Regions from separate parts of the Paenibacillus sp. FSL R7-0026 genome, predicted to be linked through region 2. Evidence: riboswitches for the same ligand, from Rfam matches in the RefSeq annotation. Region 2 holds a riboswitch; the other holds the start of a gene.
What was found. Region 2 has a riboswitch for glycine ahead of sdaAB (L-serine ammonia-lyase, iron-sulfur-dependent subunit beta). Riboswitches for the same ligand answer to the same signal wherever they lie in the genome.
Positions count from the first base shown of each region.

Region 1 (7,701 bases), 4.5 Mb from region 2:
GGTGCAATATGTTTCAGCACGCCTACGCCCACCGCGGTTGTAATCAGATCAGCTTCCACAACGGTTTGGGCAACCGTCTCCAGCTGGGTTCCATCGATTGCATTTACACCTGTGACGGTCTCCTGATCCTTGCTCTCGTTAGCCAGTTCCACCGTATATTGCCCCCGTTGCTGGAGAGCTGTTACCAAGGTCTGATTCACGTCGGAGAAAATAACCTCATACCCTGCACGGGAGAGGATCAAGCCGATAAACCCGCGTCCAATGTTACCTGCGCCAAAGTGTAGGGCCTTCATAGCTCCATTTCACTTTCCAGAATAGCGATTACTTCTTCGGCTGTTTTCGCCAGACGCAGGGCCTCCATATTCTCATCCTCAGCACAGATCACCGCGATGCTAGTCAAGATCTCCATATGTTCCCCGCCTTGAGCCGCGATACCAATGACCATATAAGCCTTTTCTTCGCCAAAATCAACACCCTGTGGATACTGAATGACAGAGATACCTGTGGATAAAATGAAAGCTTTGGATTCCTTTGTACCATGCGGAATAGCCAGGCCGTTCCCTACATAGGTCGAGACAATCTCTTCACGTTCAATCATCTTCTCAATGTAATCAGCGGTAATATGTCCCGCATCCTTCAAAATCTGCCCTGCCATGCGAATCGCTTCGTATTTGTCCTGAGCCGTCGCATTCATGATGACTTTATCTGTTGTTAACATACTCATAATGGTTGACCTCCAATTTCGGTTTTACTGCGATAAAATCCAACAAGTTCCTGGGACAGGTAATGAATGAGTTCATCCCTGATTCCTTTTTCCAGCAATGTAATCATTTCTTCCTGTAATAACAGGGCGCTGATCTCACTGAGAACCTCCAGGCTTTCCTTGGATAATTCTCTGGGACCAAGCATCAAGAGGACATGGGTAACTCCTGCCGGATCATCCGGTGTACGAAGGAGTGGCTCAGTGAGCTGAAACAAGCTAATGGACGGCCTATAAATTCCCTCACTTCGTGTATGAAACAGCGCAAGTCTTGTGCCGGGAATCTTCTGACTCCCCACTGCCTCACGTGCCTCCAACCGTTTCGCGATCTCCCCCGGTTCCTTCAGCACACCAGTTCCATGGAGTACGTTGCACATCGCATATACCGTTTTATAGAATCCGATATCCTGGTTATCCAGCGGATAAACCTGAAACTTACCAATAATCCGGACGATTTCAACTAAAATAGCTTCCATTCCATCAGGGTCGGAGTAACGACTTGTCGTCTGAACCTCTGTTTCACGGGGCTTATTATGCTGTCGTTGTAATGTTGTTGTTCGGATAAAATGACGCAGACGTTCGCTCTCTTCCGCCGTAAGCAGTGGACTCACTTTGTAATACTGATTTTCATCCATCGGCAGATCAACAGTGGATAACACCAGATCATATTGATCTGTAGGTATCCGTGCAGCCTCGTACCAGGACACGCTATCCATAATCCGAATCTCAGGAATCTCCTTGGATAATCGGCTGGAAAGCATGCGTGATGATCCAATTCCGCTTGTGCACACGATGATTGCCCTGATCTCACGTTTCAGTGCACGTAACCTCTCGATGGAAGCGCCAAAATGCATGACCAGGAAACCAATTTCTTCATCCGGAACTTCTGTGCCTGGCCAAGCTTGATGCACGGATTGTTTGACCTCTTCGAAGAGGGAATCATAATCCTTGCGAATCTGCTGCAGTAGCGGATTACGAATCATCTGTTGCCCTTCAATTCGCTCCATGACAGGTTGCATATGACCAAGCAGACCTTCACGAAGCAAACGATCCTCATGAAAGGCGTAATGCGTTCTCGCCTGCATCTGATCAATCAGTGAATGTACCCTGTCCAGTAAAATCAAGTCGTCTATTGGCAACAGCCGCGAAGAGTGAATCCGCTGCTCTGTCTCAACTAATAGTCTGTGAAAATAAGCTTGTTCATCTTGGGAGAATGTCAGCCCCAGCTGGGTGGATAACACACCACACAAGCGGGAAGCCATATAAGGTGGAACCTTCATTTCATCCTGCTCTGCGACTTCATCTCCCTTGTTCTCCAGGGGAGGTATACGGCCAATGCCAAAGCCTTTACGAATACGTACAACCGCTACGGATAATTGAATCAGCAGCTTCATGTATTGCCGTTCCGGGATGTTCTCCAGCCATTCGATATCTGGTTGCCATAACGCATTTTCGACCGTAAGCACATCACCGTGTCCAATCATATCCAACAATTTTTGGTTTACGATGGAGCCCCCTTGTTCAGGTTGTCTTCCGAACAGGTCGGATTCATCCAGAAATTCGAGAGCAAGTGCAGCTATGGCTGTGCGATGAATCGTCTCACTTCCGTTAATCTTGACGCCATATCCACGTCTGCGAACCAGCTTTAGTCCCGCCTGACGAATTCGTGACTCCAGATCGTCCAGATCAGTGGTTACGGTCGATACGGTCACTTTCAGATCCGAAGCCAAGGCGAGTAACTTTACAGGCTCCGGTTCATCCAGCAGGATGCAAAGCATGAAGAGCTTACGCTCTTCTGGCGTAAACTCTACATATTCTTTACCCTCTAGTTGCTGGCGCAATACAGCCAGATCATCGGAACTGGCATCGATTCGGATGCCGGTTCCTGATTTTTTTTCCAGCCTCATACCCAAAGGTTCAAGCCATTGTTCAATCATTTGCAGCTCCCGGTGAACCGTTCGGGTACTGACCTTTACTTCAACGGCGATTTCGCCGGCAGTTACTTCATGTGGATGTTCTAGCAGGAACTCCACGATTTCACGTTGTCTTTTGGTAATACTCATATCTCAGCCTCCGGCTCAGGGAAAACAAATGCGTGCAATTACTTTAGACGTTCAACGAGCGCATCGTATTCCGGGCTTTTTAGGAAGTTGTCGATGGATATATGTTCTGCATTCGGTGCAACGGAGCGGGCACGATCGGTCAATACTTGTTGTGTGATCACCACGTCTGCATCCGGCGGGATATCACTGATAGCCGTATTGGTCACCGTAACGTCAATCCCCTCTGCCTTCATCTTCTTGCGCAGAATGGAAGCACCCATGGCACTCGACCCCATGCCTGCATCACAGGAGAAAACAATTTTCTTCACGTCTGTTTTGACGGTAGAAGAAGCCATATCTGCGGCTCTGTCTGCTTCATGTTGGTTAGCCGTAATGCCAGCGTTTGGAACGGTTCCTTGACTCTTCATATCTTTCATCCGACTGGATGCGGACTCCAGATCTTCGTCCTTTTGTTTACCCGTTTTCAGTAACACTGCTGCTACCAGGAAGGAAACGACAGCTGCTACAAGCACCCCTGCAAGCATCGGCAGGTATCCACCTTTTGGTGTTAAGAGGAAATACGCGATAATACTACCCGGTGATGGTGCTGAAACAAGTCCTGCTCCAGTGAGCATGAATGTTAATGTACCTGCGACGCCACCCGCAATTGCGGCAAGAATCAGAATCGGTCTCATCAGAATGTAAGGGAAGTAGATCTCATGAATTCCCCCGAAGAAATGAATGATTACGGCACCCGGTGCAGAAGATTTGGCCATTCCGCGTCCGAAGAAACAGTAAGCAAGCAAGATACCAAGTCCTGGACCCGGATTCGATTCAAGCATGTATAATACGGATTGCCCTAATTCTCTCGCTTGATCTGTTGCAATTGGTGTCAGAATCCCGTGGTTGATTGCATTGTTCAGGAACAATACTTTACCTGGTTCAATGATTAGGTTGACCAGCGGCAGCAAACCAAGATTCATTAAGCCTTGTACCCCGGCAGATAATACTTTGCTAATTGCTTCTACAGCAGGCCCGATGCCCAGTAGCGCAAAAATCCCCAAGATCCCGCCAATAATACCGGCTGAGAAGTTGTTAACCAGCATTTCAAATCCGGCTCTAATTTTACCTTCAATCGATTTATCGAATTTTTTGATAATCCATGCGGCCAGTGGTCCGGCAATCATGGCACCGAGGAACATCGGAATATCACTACCCACGATGACCCCTATGGTCATAATGGCACCCACGACACCACCACGCTGACCATGCACCATCGTACCCCCGGTGTAACCAATTAACAGTGGCAGCAAATATTTGATCATCGGATCAACTAGCTGTGCAAGCGTCTCGTTAGGGAACCAGCCTGTTGGAATGAACAGAGCCGTAATTAATCCCCAGGCGATGAATGCGCCCATATTCGGCATGACCATACCACTCAGGAATCGGCCAAAACGCTGAACACCTACCCGTAGCCCACCTTTGGAATTGGACGATTGGTCCAAATTACTCATTGTATTATCCTCCTTGGATCAAGTGATTATGATTTATGAAAGGGGTATCATTTCTCCCCTGCTGTAATCCTAAGCGAGAATGCTCTCCTGTTCAATCAAATGAAAGCGTACTTTCGTCATGAACAATGATGACAACATTAGGTTATGTAATCGTTTTAATTGATGCATAATGGCTAAATCCATTGGTACACAAGGCTTTTCTTGCCTATGACTTTTATCATTTCCAGAATCATTTTCTAACCTATAGCTTGGTCCAATCAGGTGATTTACATCCACAATCTGCTTCAATCCACATTCAAAACCATTCTTGGAAAGCACAAAAAACCTGTGCAAGCATCCGGCTCACACAGGTCGAAACAATATGAAGCTCATTTCATTTGGTTATAAAATATATGTTAATAAGTACAAGTTCGTTGATGCTATTCTTCCGTATGTTTACGATATGCGTCTGCATTCATCAATGTAGACAATGCTGCTGTCAGATCTCCCTCAACACGGATCTCAATCATCCAGCCTTCCTCGTAAGGAGAGCTGTTCACAAGTTCAGGGGAGTCCTGCAACGAATCATTCACTGCAATAATTGAACCTGTGACGGGAGAGAACAAGTCCGACACCGTTTTGACCGATTCGATCGTTCCAATGCTGTCCTCTGCTTTTACATTGGTTTCAAGGTCAGGCAATTCCACAAACACAATGTCACCCAGCTGATGCTGCGCGAACTCGGTAATGCCAATACGTACAGTATCCTCCCCTACGGTTTGCACCCATTCGTGCTCTTCACTGTACAGGAAATCACTTTTCAATTCGCTCATCGATATCCGCCTCGCTTTTCATTAATGAGTACATGCGTTCTTTGACCTTAACCTTTTTCCCAGAACATAGCGTATGATATTTTTGAATCAAATGTCAAGATACCTCACAATTTATTTATTGAACACCTCTAAATCCTGTAACCGGATTACACTCTTTCTTCATATACTGGTGAATATTAGAATAGTAAGCGCAGTCTTTATAAATATACGAACGATAACATTAAAAATAAATTAAATATTCGGTTTTTAATCATTATCTATGATATCGTTCTTGACATCGGCAGTGGATTCACGTTTTAATGAGAGGAGTAAATGTGTTTATTGGACTATGTTATACCCGCGGATGAATGTAAAGGGAGAGATTACCCGTGACACCCGATTCGGGATGTACATGAGGTAACGCCGAAGGAGTAAACCACCGATAAGCGGGGGTGAATCTCTCAGGCAAAAGGACTTTTACGGGACGCAACTCTGGAGAGCATCTATTCGCCCTGAGCGGGCGTTATGATCACCCAAGGGGAAACCTGCTGCACTAATGCGGCGGGGTAACTCTCAGGTACAAGGGACAGAGCCTTAGAATACAGCGTGCTACTTGGCATGCCGATTCTTTGGCCTGTCCTTTTCCTTTTTCCCAAAAAACGAAAAACAGGATGTAGAACGGCGCTGCCATAGCTGCCCTTACCATACTTATGTGATGAAAATATCTAGCTGAAAATTTAAAAATACCCTGGTTCATTGATCCACGATTGTATATCCGGCCGGCTGACGGCCTATGACGAGGTGATTTGATGTCCGATTTGCTTAGAACACCACTCTTCCCACTGTATCAGCAATACGAAGGTGTACGGTGCATTGATTTTGGAGGCTGGGAGCTTCCGGTACAATTTAGCGGAATCCAGAAAGAACATGAAGCGGTACGCGAGCGTGCTGGACTGTTCGATGTATCCCATATGGGCGAATTCACAGTACAGGGTGAGCAGGCTGAAGCGTTTTTGCAACAAATGATGACCAATGATGTGACCACGCTGGTTCCCGGTCAAGCCCAGTACACCCTGATGTGTTATCCAGATGGCGGTGTGGTGGATGATCTGCTCGTGTATAAGCTGGAAGATCAGCATTATATGCTCGTCGTTAACGCCTCCAATATCGACAAGGATTGGGCATGGCTGCAAGAGCACTTGATCCCTGGCGTGAGCATGACCAATGATTCGGAGCAGACAGCGCTGCTCGCCTTGCAAGGTCCACTGGCTGTAGACATTATCGGGAAAGTTACAGATACGGATGTAAGCTCGATTGAACCGTTTCGTTTTGTGCAGGATGCCGAAGTATGTGGAGTAAAGTTGCTGTTGTCCCGTACCGGTTATACCGGTGAAGATGGCTTTGAACTATATGTTCCTGCAGACCAGGCTGCTGCGGTGTGGAATGGATTAATGCAAGCTGGTGAAGGTTACGGACTCGTACCAACCGGACTTGGTGCCCGGGATACGCTGCGCTTTGAAGCGAGGCTCCCCCTGTATGGACAGGAATTGTCGGCAACCATCTCTCCGCTCGAAGCTGGCGTTGGCATGTTTGTGAAGCTGAATGCCGGACCTTTCATCGGACACGAAGCCTTGTTACAGCAAAAAACTGACGGGCCTGCTCGCAAACTGGTCGGCATCGAAGTGCTGGAGCGTGGTATTCCTCGCCCCCACTATCCGATTTATGCCGACGGCGTACAGATTGGTGAAGTGACAACAGGCACGCAATCACCTACATTGAAGCGTAATCTGGGGCTTGCCCTCATCGACAGCAAATACGCTGCGCTGGGAACCCCGCTTGAGATTGAGATCCGCGGCAAGAAACTAAAAGCCGAGGTCGTGAAGACCCCTTTTCATAAACGGACACGTACGTCAAAGACACCTACTCAAGGAGCTGATCAAGCATGAGCAAGCACCGTTACATTCCCATGACCGAGCAAGATCAGAGCGCCATGCTCGCAACCATCGGTGTGGATACGCTGGAGGATCTGTTCCAGGACATTCCAAAAGAGATTCGTTATCAGGGCGAGCTGCCCGTGTCCTCCAAACTCGATGAATATGCGCTGACACGTCACATGTCCAAACAAGCTGGCGCCAACGCCAATTTCGAAACACACGCCAGCTTCCTCGGCGCAGGTATATACGATCATCATGTTCCTTCCGTCATCAATCATGTCATTTCCCGTTCCGAGTTCTACACTGCCTACACACCTTATCAGCCTGAGATCAGCCAAGGTGAACTACAGGCCATTTTCGAATTTCAATCCTACATCTGTGAATTAACCGGTATGGCTGTAGCCAATGCCAGTATGTATGACGGTGCAACAGCCTTTGCGGAAGCGGGTAATCTGGCCGCAGCAGCAACACGTCGCAAACAGCTTATCGTATCCCGTACCGTTCATCCGGAAGCCCGTCAGGTATTACAGGCATATGCGCACGGATTAAGTCTGGAGATTGTCGAGATTGGTTATAAGGATGGCGTCACTGATTGGGATGCCCTGCAAGCCGCCTTATCGGACGATACCGCTGCTGTCATGATCCAGAGCCCGAACTTCT
Region 1 covers NZ_JBBORG010000001.1:4,994,523-5,002,223, forward strand. The annotation lists gene MKY44_RS21830 (mannitol-1-phosphate 5-dehydrogenase) at 1-293, opposite strand, end outside; gene MKY44_RS21835 (PTS sugar transporter subunit IIA) at 290-724, opposite strand; gene MKY44_RS21840 (BglG family transcription antiterminator) at 721-2,823, opposite strand; gene MKY44_RS21845 (PTS mannitol transporter subunit IICB) at 2,862-4,316, opposite strand; gene gcvH (glycine cleavage system protein GcvH) at 4,736-5,128, opposite strand; glycine riboswitch at 5,472-5,594, shown strand; glycine riboswitch at 5,598-5,699, shown strand; gene gcvT (glycine cleavage system aminomethyltransferase GcvT) at 5,917-7,053, shown strand; gene gcvPA (aminomethyl-transferring glycine dehydrogenase subunit GcvPA) at 7,050-7,701, shown strand, end outside.
Region 1: linked by a shared signal. The riboswitch ahead of gcvT (glycine cleavage system aminomethyltransferase GcvT) and the one ahead of sdaAB (L-serine ammonia-lyase, iron-sulfur-dependent subunit beta) in region 2 are both predicted to bind glycine.

Region 2 (7,701 bases):
GCGGTAAATCCACGTTCCTCCGGTCGCTGAACCGGATGAACGACGAGATTGCCGGTTCCCGTACAGAGGGACATATCTGGATGGACGGTAACGACCTGAATGAGCCTGGAACCGATGTAATCAAGCTTCGCCAGAAGATTGGCATGGTGTGGCAGAAGCCAAATCCTTTTCATAAGTCCATCTACAACAATATCGCGTTTGGCCCCCGCTACCGCGGTACGAAGAGTAAGAAGGCACTGGATGAAATTGTGGAAAAAAGCTTGCGCCGTGCTGCGCTCTGGGACGAAGTGAAAGACAGACTGCATGAGTCAGCTCTGTCTCTCTCTGGCGGACAACAGCAGCGCCTGTGTATCGCTCGCGCCTTGTCTGTTGAACCACAGATTCTGCTGCTCGACGAGCCGGCATCCGCACTTGACCCGGTATCTACGGGTAAAGTTGAAGAGTTGATTACCGAGCTCAAGAAGGAGTTGCGGATTGTTATTGTTACCCATAACATGCAGCAGGCGGCACGCATCTCGGATTACACAGCTTATTTCTATCTGGGAAGTATGATTGAGCACGGGGATACAGAGCATATTTTCACGAACCCGGACAATCGTCTGACGCAAGAATACATTATGGGACGTTTCGGTTAATTGGATCATGGAGTGTAACATAGAGTAATAGACAGAGAGATAAAGAAATAATAGAGACAAAAGAAAGCACAATGCCTGGACGGTTGTTCGGGGGTTGTGCTTTTTTGATTTCATTTTGGAAGAATTTGCTGTATGTAAAGCAATCATGCTACGATATTTAGTAATAAGAGAACGTTTACATTACTTTGAAGGAGATGTTGATAATCACTACGGACCAGATGTATTACGACCATATGGCAGCTCAGATTATACAGAACTACACTATTGAGAAACCTGTCGTTTCATATATTCGTCACAACGAGAATCTGACGTACCATGTCGTCGACGAAGCAAGCGGGCAGAAGTATCTGCTACGGATACACCAAGCCGCATATGCAAGTATGACAGGCATTCAGCATACGCTTCCTGCGCTGGAGGCAGAGATGAACCTGCTTCATGAGTTAAATGCAACGACAGCATTGCGCGTGCAACATCCGGTACGGAATGTATCGGGAGAGTGGGTAACGGTATGGACAAATGAGGAAGGGAAAGAGATTTGTTGTACGGTACTGGAGTGGATTGAGGGTAGGGACATCCAGCAGGGAGAACGCCTGACAACAGAGCAGATCTATGATCTTGGGGCACAACTGCAGATGCTTCATCAATATGGGCGTGAGCAGAATCAGACAGATCGAACAAAGGTGCGGCCGGCATATGGCAACATCTATGAGAACTTGGTCATGCTAGGGCAGCTAGAGGAAGGCGTCCGACTGGGGATTTTTACAACGGAAGACTTCGATCTGCTTCGTGAGACGTTTGAGAACATTAATGAGCAGTTAGAAACATACCAGCATCACGCAGGGACATGGGGGATCATTCATGGGGATATTACTCGCAACAATCTGCTGATAACGGAGCAGGGAATTTCCATGATTGATTTTTGTCTACACGGTTATGGTTATTATCTTTTTGATGCCGGAGGGGCAGCACTTATGTTCAATCGGGAGGAACGTGACATATTCTTATCCGGTTATACCCAACAGATCGCGCCACTGACGGATCGTGATATTCGATTAATGGAAGGGTTCATGTTGATCTTTACACTGGGTTATTATGCCTTTCAGATGGCGAATGAGTCGAGGCACGAATGGATGAAAGATCGCATGCCGAAGCTATGCAGCAAGTATTGCCGACCTTATGTACAGAACAAGAGCATCTTCTACGAACTGTGATTTATAATCCAGATGTGCAGACTCGGATGGGCTACTGAGTAGTGCGGTTCAAAATAGATGGTTGCCTGAATACCCGAACGGTTTCGTGGACAATATCATAAATAGTAGTGAGCACATCATTGATTGAAGTAGAACGAAATAACCTGTTTAAAAGATCTTTTTATCGCATTAATGTAATGAAAGCTGACAAAATATTCTGGTTTTCCTTGGTTCAATAGGAAATGATGGATATACACCCAAAGAAATCGTCAAGTTTGTTGACACTGATCTTCCGGTCGATTAATCTTAATGAAGAAGAAATGAATGACTTCCATGACTGTTCTGACATAAGCTCAGAATGGTTCCATACGGCGGATGATAACGAGCGGGAGAGACCTGGGTTAGCCAAACAAAATGGCTAGTAGTTCAGGCACCGAAGGAGCAAGCTGCTGCGCACCCGGCGCAGTGGTTAATCTCTCAGGTAAATGTACCATCGTTGGACGCAACTCTGGAGAGTGCGCGAACTGCGCCACCCAAGGGGTATATGATCAGTCAGCCCGGTGAACTTGTCTGTAATCGCAGGCAATGCACCTTGTCATCAGACACTGCTGATCGTGAAACTCTCAGGTATCGAGGACAGAGAGAGGGCCTGAGGCCTTCTTCTGTCCTTTTTTGATGTCATCATTCAGTAAATAAGGAACAATGTGGATCAGATTCTGGATGGAAATGACGAATACAATTGGAGGGTTACAAGTGCGATTTAAAGATGTTTTTTCAATTATTGGTCCGTCGATGACGGGGCCTTCAAGTTCACATACAGCTGGAGCGGCAAGGTTAGGGAGAATTGCTCGACAGTGGCTAGGATGTACGCCAGATCGTGCTCGGCTGACGTTGTACGGTTCATTCGCTGACACGTATCAGGGGCACGGAACAGATCTGGCACTGATCGGCGGTCTGCTGGATTATGTCACAGACGATCCGCGTATCCCGGATGCAGAGCAATACGCAGAGGAAGCGGGCATGGAGGTTGAGTTTTATACAAGTGGCCTGCCTGCTCCTCATCCAAATACGGTCAAAATTGAGTTGTGGCATGGAGAACGTGCCTGCTCCTTGATTGGTGCATCCATTGGTGGTGGAAGCGTATCGGTGCATTCGATGAATGATTTTCGTGTTCAGATTAGTGGTGAGTTCCCGACACTCGTTCTGCGACATGCAGACAAAGCAGGGGTGCTTGCGTCGGTAACGTCCACGATCAGTTCATCGGGGGTTAACATCGGCTATATGCAGGTGGACCGGAAAGCCCGTGATGGCGAAGCACTGACTGCGATGGAGATGGACGGTGTGCCTAATCCTGATATGCTCAAGCGTCTAAGGGAGCTGGACCATGTGTTAGACATTCGTGTCATAGATTTGAAGAGAGGAGTTGATTCGGATGCGGTTTAAACATTTGCACGAACTGAATACGATCTGTACAGCGGAATCCAAAACCATTGCTCAGCTGATGATCGAGGAGCAAGTTCAGGAGACCAATACACCGGAAGCGGATGTTGTGCAGCAGATGTCAGAATATTATCAGGTGATGAAGGAAGCGGTACGCAAAGGGTTAACGGAAGATACGACATCACGCAGTGGACTAACAGGTGGAGACGGTAAAAAATTGGCCGAGTACATTCGCAAAGGTGAGACTTGTTCAGGAGATGCTTCCGCACTTGCCATGGCGTATGCCCTGTGTGTATCTGAAGTGAATGCCTCCATGGGTCGGATCGTGGCAACACCAACAGCCGGTTCCTGCGGCATTATCCCCGGTGTGTTTATCAGTTCACAGGAGCGGTTTGGTTGGACGGACGAACATTTGGTGAACGGGTTGTTCTGTGCGGGAGCGATTGGTTATGTTATTGCCAACAATTCATTTATCTCCGGTGCCGAAGGTGGCTGTCAGGCGGAAGTGGGTTCCGCGATCGGCATGGCTGCGGGTTCCATGGTTGAACTGCGTGGAGGTACACCGGAACAGGTCGTTCATGCCGTTGGTTTGGCGTTAAAAAATACACTGGGCCTTATCTGCGATCCGGTGGCAGGCCTTGTTGAAATTCCGTGCATCGTCCGTAATGGACTGGGTGCAGTTACGGCGCTGGCTGCGGCTGACATGGCCTTGGCCGGAGTGCGTAGTGCTATTCCGTCAGATGAAGTCATCGACGTCATGCTGGAAGTAGGCAGTGCGATGCCTAGCCGTCACCGGGAGACAGCCCAGGGCGGGTTGGCCCAGACGCCAACCGGCCGCAAAATGATGCAGAAGTTGGCTAAACCAAAGGCAAAGCGTGCCGAGCCTGAGCCGGAGTCTCCTGCTGAAAATGACGTAGAACCTAAGGCATAAATAGGATGGATATGAATTAAATCTAACGCTAACTCGTGAAACCTTGAGCCTTGATTATTAAAGGTGAAGAAGAGCTCATTACTTGATACGAAAAGCCGATACAAACCTTCCTGGTGAAGAGATGTATCGGCTTTTTTGTCTTTTTCCAACGAAGAAAAACAAAAAAACATTGACGACATATATATCGTATTGATATATTAACTACTGTCATATATCGATACGATATATATGAGAGCGAAACAAAATTAAAGGAGATGGATAGAATGAAAGGTATTTTCCAGACGAGTCTACTGTTTTTGAAAAACGGAGCCACCATTGTAGGTTTAATTACGGCCGTGCTGTTCCAGGTGTTTTTTAATATCATCTGGCTTAGTGGATACGATCAGGTTAACGAAAGAATGACTCAGTTGGCTGTCACCATCGTGAATGAAGACGGGGTAGCGGCTGAACCGGTGGCCAAGTCTTTGGCGGCAGGTCTGAATTTCGAGATCAAACCATCTGAATCAATGCAAGAAGCAAGACAGATGTTAACGGATCGGGATGTGTACATGATTATTGAGATTCCATCCGGATTCATGCAGCAGGCAGAAGACTTGTCGAAGCCGATGACAGTGAAGTATGTGATGAACGAATCAAACGTGGCTACCGTGAAAAGTGTGATGCAGAACGTAGCTGCACAAGTTACAGCCACATTGAATCGTGAAGTACAAGAGAATGGCATTCGCGGAGTGCTGAATCAGTCCGGTATGACTGCTGATCAGTCCGATGCGCTGGCGCTGGGGTTGTCTTCACGCGTGGAGGCAGAGGTGGAGCGACTGAATCCTGTTGATAATTTTGCTTTCTCCATGGTACCGATGTTGATTGTAACGGCTACGTTTACCGGAGCGATGTTGCTTGGCATGAATCTGCAAAAGGTTTCTGGAGAACTGAGTGGCAGGGCAGGGAAATGGGAGCGCTTCTGGGCGCGTAACATCGTGAATGTTGGTGCGGCATTTATCGTTTCGCTTGTTGGATCGGGGATGATGCACGTTATGGGGGTATCCTCAGCAGATGGTTGGTTAATGTTATGGCTGTTCCAGTTGCTGGTCACCATATCTTTTATACTCATGGCTCAGTTGAGCTTGTTGTTGCTTGGCAATGCTGGGGCTTGGTTAAACAGTGCGCTGTTGCCTCTGCTGATGTTGTCCTCGGGCTCAACAATTCCGCGCGATGTAATGTCTGAGTTCTACCAAGGGATCGGTCATTATCTACCGGCGACCTATGCGGTAGAGGGGATGACGAACCTTGTGCTTGGGGGAAACGGGATTGGCCGGGATGCATTGTTTCTTGGGGTAATCGGAGTTACAACGCTGACTCTGGGTGCTTTTAGCATCTGGATCAGACGTTCCAACCCGGCAATCTCTGAACCTCGGAGGGAGAAACAGCCTGCTACTGTACCTGCTGCTCTGGAAGCATCCGTGTCTTCATCCGATCATTGAATATGGGGGGCTGATTGTGATACGTTAAGAGGAATGGAAAGGAGCGGTGCACCGATGAACACGCAGCATGTCATCCTCGGAATACTGCACAATCAGCCATGTTCGGGTTATGAGATCAAGCAGTACTTTGAACAATATTTTTCATTTTTCTTTGATGCCAGCTTTGGCACCATATATCCTACACTCGCGAAGATGGAGAAGTCAGGGTTGCTCACGAAGGAATCGGTGAGGCAGGAAGGGAAACCCGACAAGAACGTGTACTCATTGACTCCGGAGGGAGCAGCACAGTTTCACGCCTACCTGATGAGTCCCCTGGAAGACGAGGTGTTCCGTTCTGATTTTCTGATGCGGTTGTATTTCGGAGAGTTGGCGGATGAGAATACTGTAACGGGGTGGATTTCAACAGAGTTGAAACGCAAGGAATTGTTATATGACAAGCTTCAGCGTCAGATGAAGGAGTTTGGCGAACACATTTCGCCTTCACAACGGTTGTGCATGCAAGTGGGACTTGTGCAATATGAAGCCACCATTCAATTGCTCAAGGAACAACTGGATCAGCCGGAGTAATCCCATGATAGTGATTGATATGCGAAATAGGCGCTCCACAGATCAGGAACAGATCTGTGAGCGCCTATTTCGTTTGATATGCCGATGAATTAAATAGACTCCTGTCTTGCATATGAGCAAGTGTAACTTGATATTTATGTGAGACTAGTACTCAGTACGGCATATCCATACGCGGGCAATTCAATGGCGAGTACGCCATCTTCCTTGGCAGTACGATGGTTTCCGCCGAATAACTCGGTCCATTCCTCGTCACCAGCCTCCAGCTCGACAATAGCCGTCTCCTCTGATCGATTGAACAGAACCAAAAGGCGTTCCTCCTCATTTTGTCGCTCAAATACCAGTTGGCTGCCATCGGGACGAGCCTGCAGGAAACGAACGGTGCCTTCTGCACGCAGGGCAGGATGAGCATGACGCAGGGAGATCAGTTTCTGATAAAAGTCGAACAGCTCTCGGTCCTGCTTCGCTTCATCCCATTCCATGCATTTACGGCAGCCCGGATCATGTTCGCCGTCCATGCCAATCTCATCTCCGTAATAGATGCACGGAGCGCCCATGTAACTGAACTGAAATAACGCAGCCAGCTTCATCTTGCGCTGGTCGCCTTCACACAGCGTAAGCAGTCGCGGGGTATCGTGACTGTCCAGCAAGTTAAACGCCACTTCGCTGGCCTGAAGCGGATAACGGGACAACTGTCGCCCGATGGAGTTTGCGAACTGTTCGGCGTGCATTGTATTTTTCACAAAAAAAGCATTCACGGCATCGGTAAACGGATAGTTCATGGAAGCATCGAACTGGTCGCCTTGCAGCCAGGAAGAAGACTCGTTCCATACTTCGCCCAGAATATAGGCATCCGGATTAGCGGCTTTGACTACACGGCGGAAATCACGCCAGAATGCATCGTCCACTTCGTCTGCCACATCCAGCCGCCATCCGTCCGCGCCCACTTCCTTGATCCAGTACTCAGCAACCTCCAGCAGATAAGCCTTCACCTCGGCATTTTCCGTATTCAGCTTTGGCATGTGCGCTTCGAATCCGAAGGTCTCATACGTTGGAATGCCGTCCTTCACGTCCAGCGGGTATTCGTGTACATGGAACCAGTCCTTGTATTTGGATTGTTCTCCGTTCTTCTGTACATCCACAAACGGCGCAAATGTCTTCCCGGAATGGTTGAACACAGCATCCAGAAGTACGCGAATTCCACGTGCATGGCACAGCTCGACCAGTCGTTTCACGGTATCTGCGTCACCAAAGTGACGATCTACCCGCAGGTAGTCTTCGGTATCGTATTTGTGATTGGTGGTGGCTTCAAAGATGGGTGTGAAGTAGATCGCATTAATGCCAAGATCGCTGATGTAATCCAGATGGTCGATCACGCCCTGAAGGTCACCGCCGAAGAAATTGAAAGGTGTCGGCTCGCCGCCCCACGGCTCTACCTTTTCCGGACTAATATCCGGGTTGCC
Region 2 covers NZ_JBBORG010000001.1:517,768-525,468, forward strand. The annotation lists gene pstB (phosphate ABC transporter ATP-binding protein PstB) at 1-635, shown strand, start outside; gene MKY44_RS02510 (phosphotransferase enzyme family protein) at 830-1,846, shown strand; glycine riboswitch at 2,202-2,327, shown strand; glycine riboswitch at 2,332-2,467, shown strand; gene sdaAB (L-serine ammonia-lyase, iron-sulfur-dependent subunit beta) at 2,579-3,268, shown strand; gene sdaAA (L-serine ammonia-lyase, iron-sulfur-dependent, subunit alpha) at 3,258-4,196, shown strand; gene MKY44_RS02525 (YhgE/Pip domain-containing protein) at 4,460-5,674, shown strand; gene MKY44_RS02530 (PadR family transcriptional regulator) at 5,729-6,241, shown strand; gene MKY44_RS02535 (alpha-glycosidase) at 6,376-7,701, opposite strand, start outside.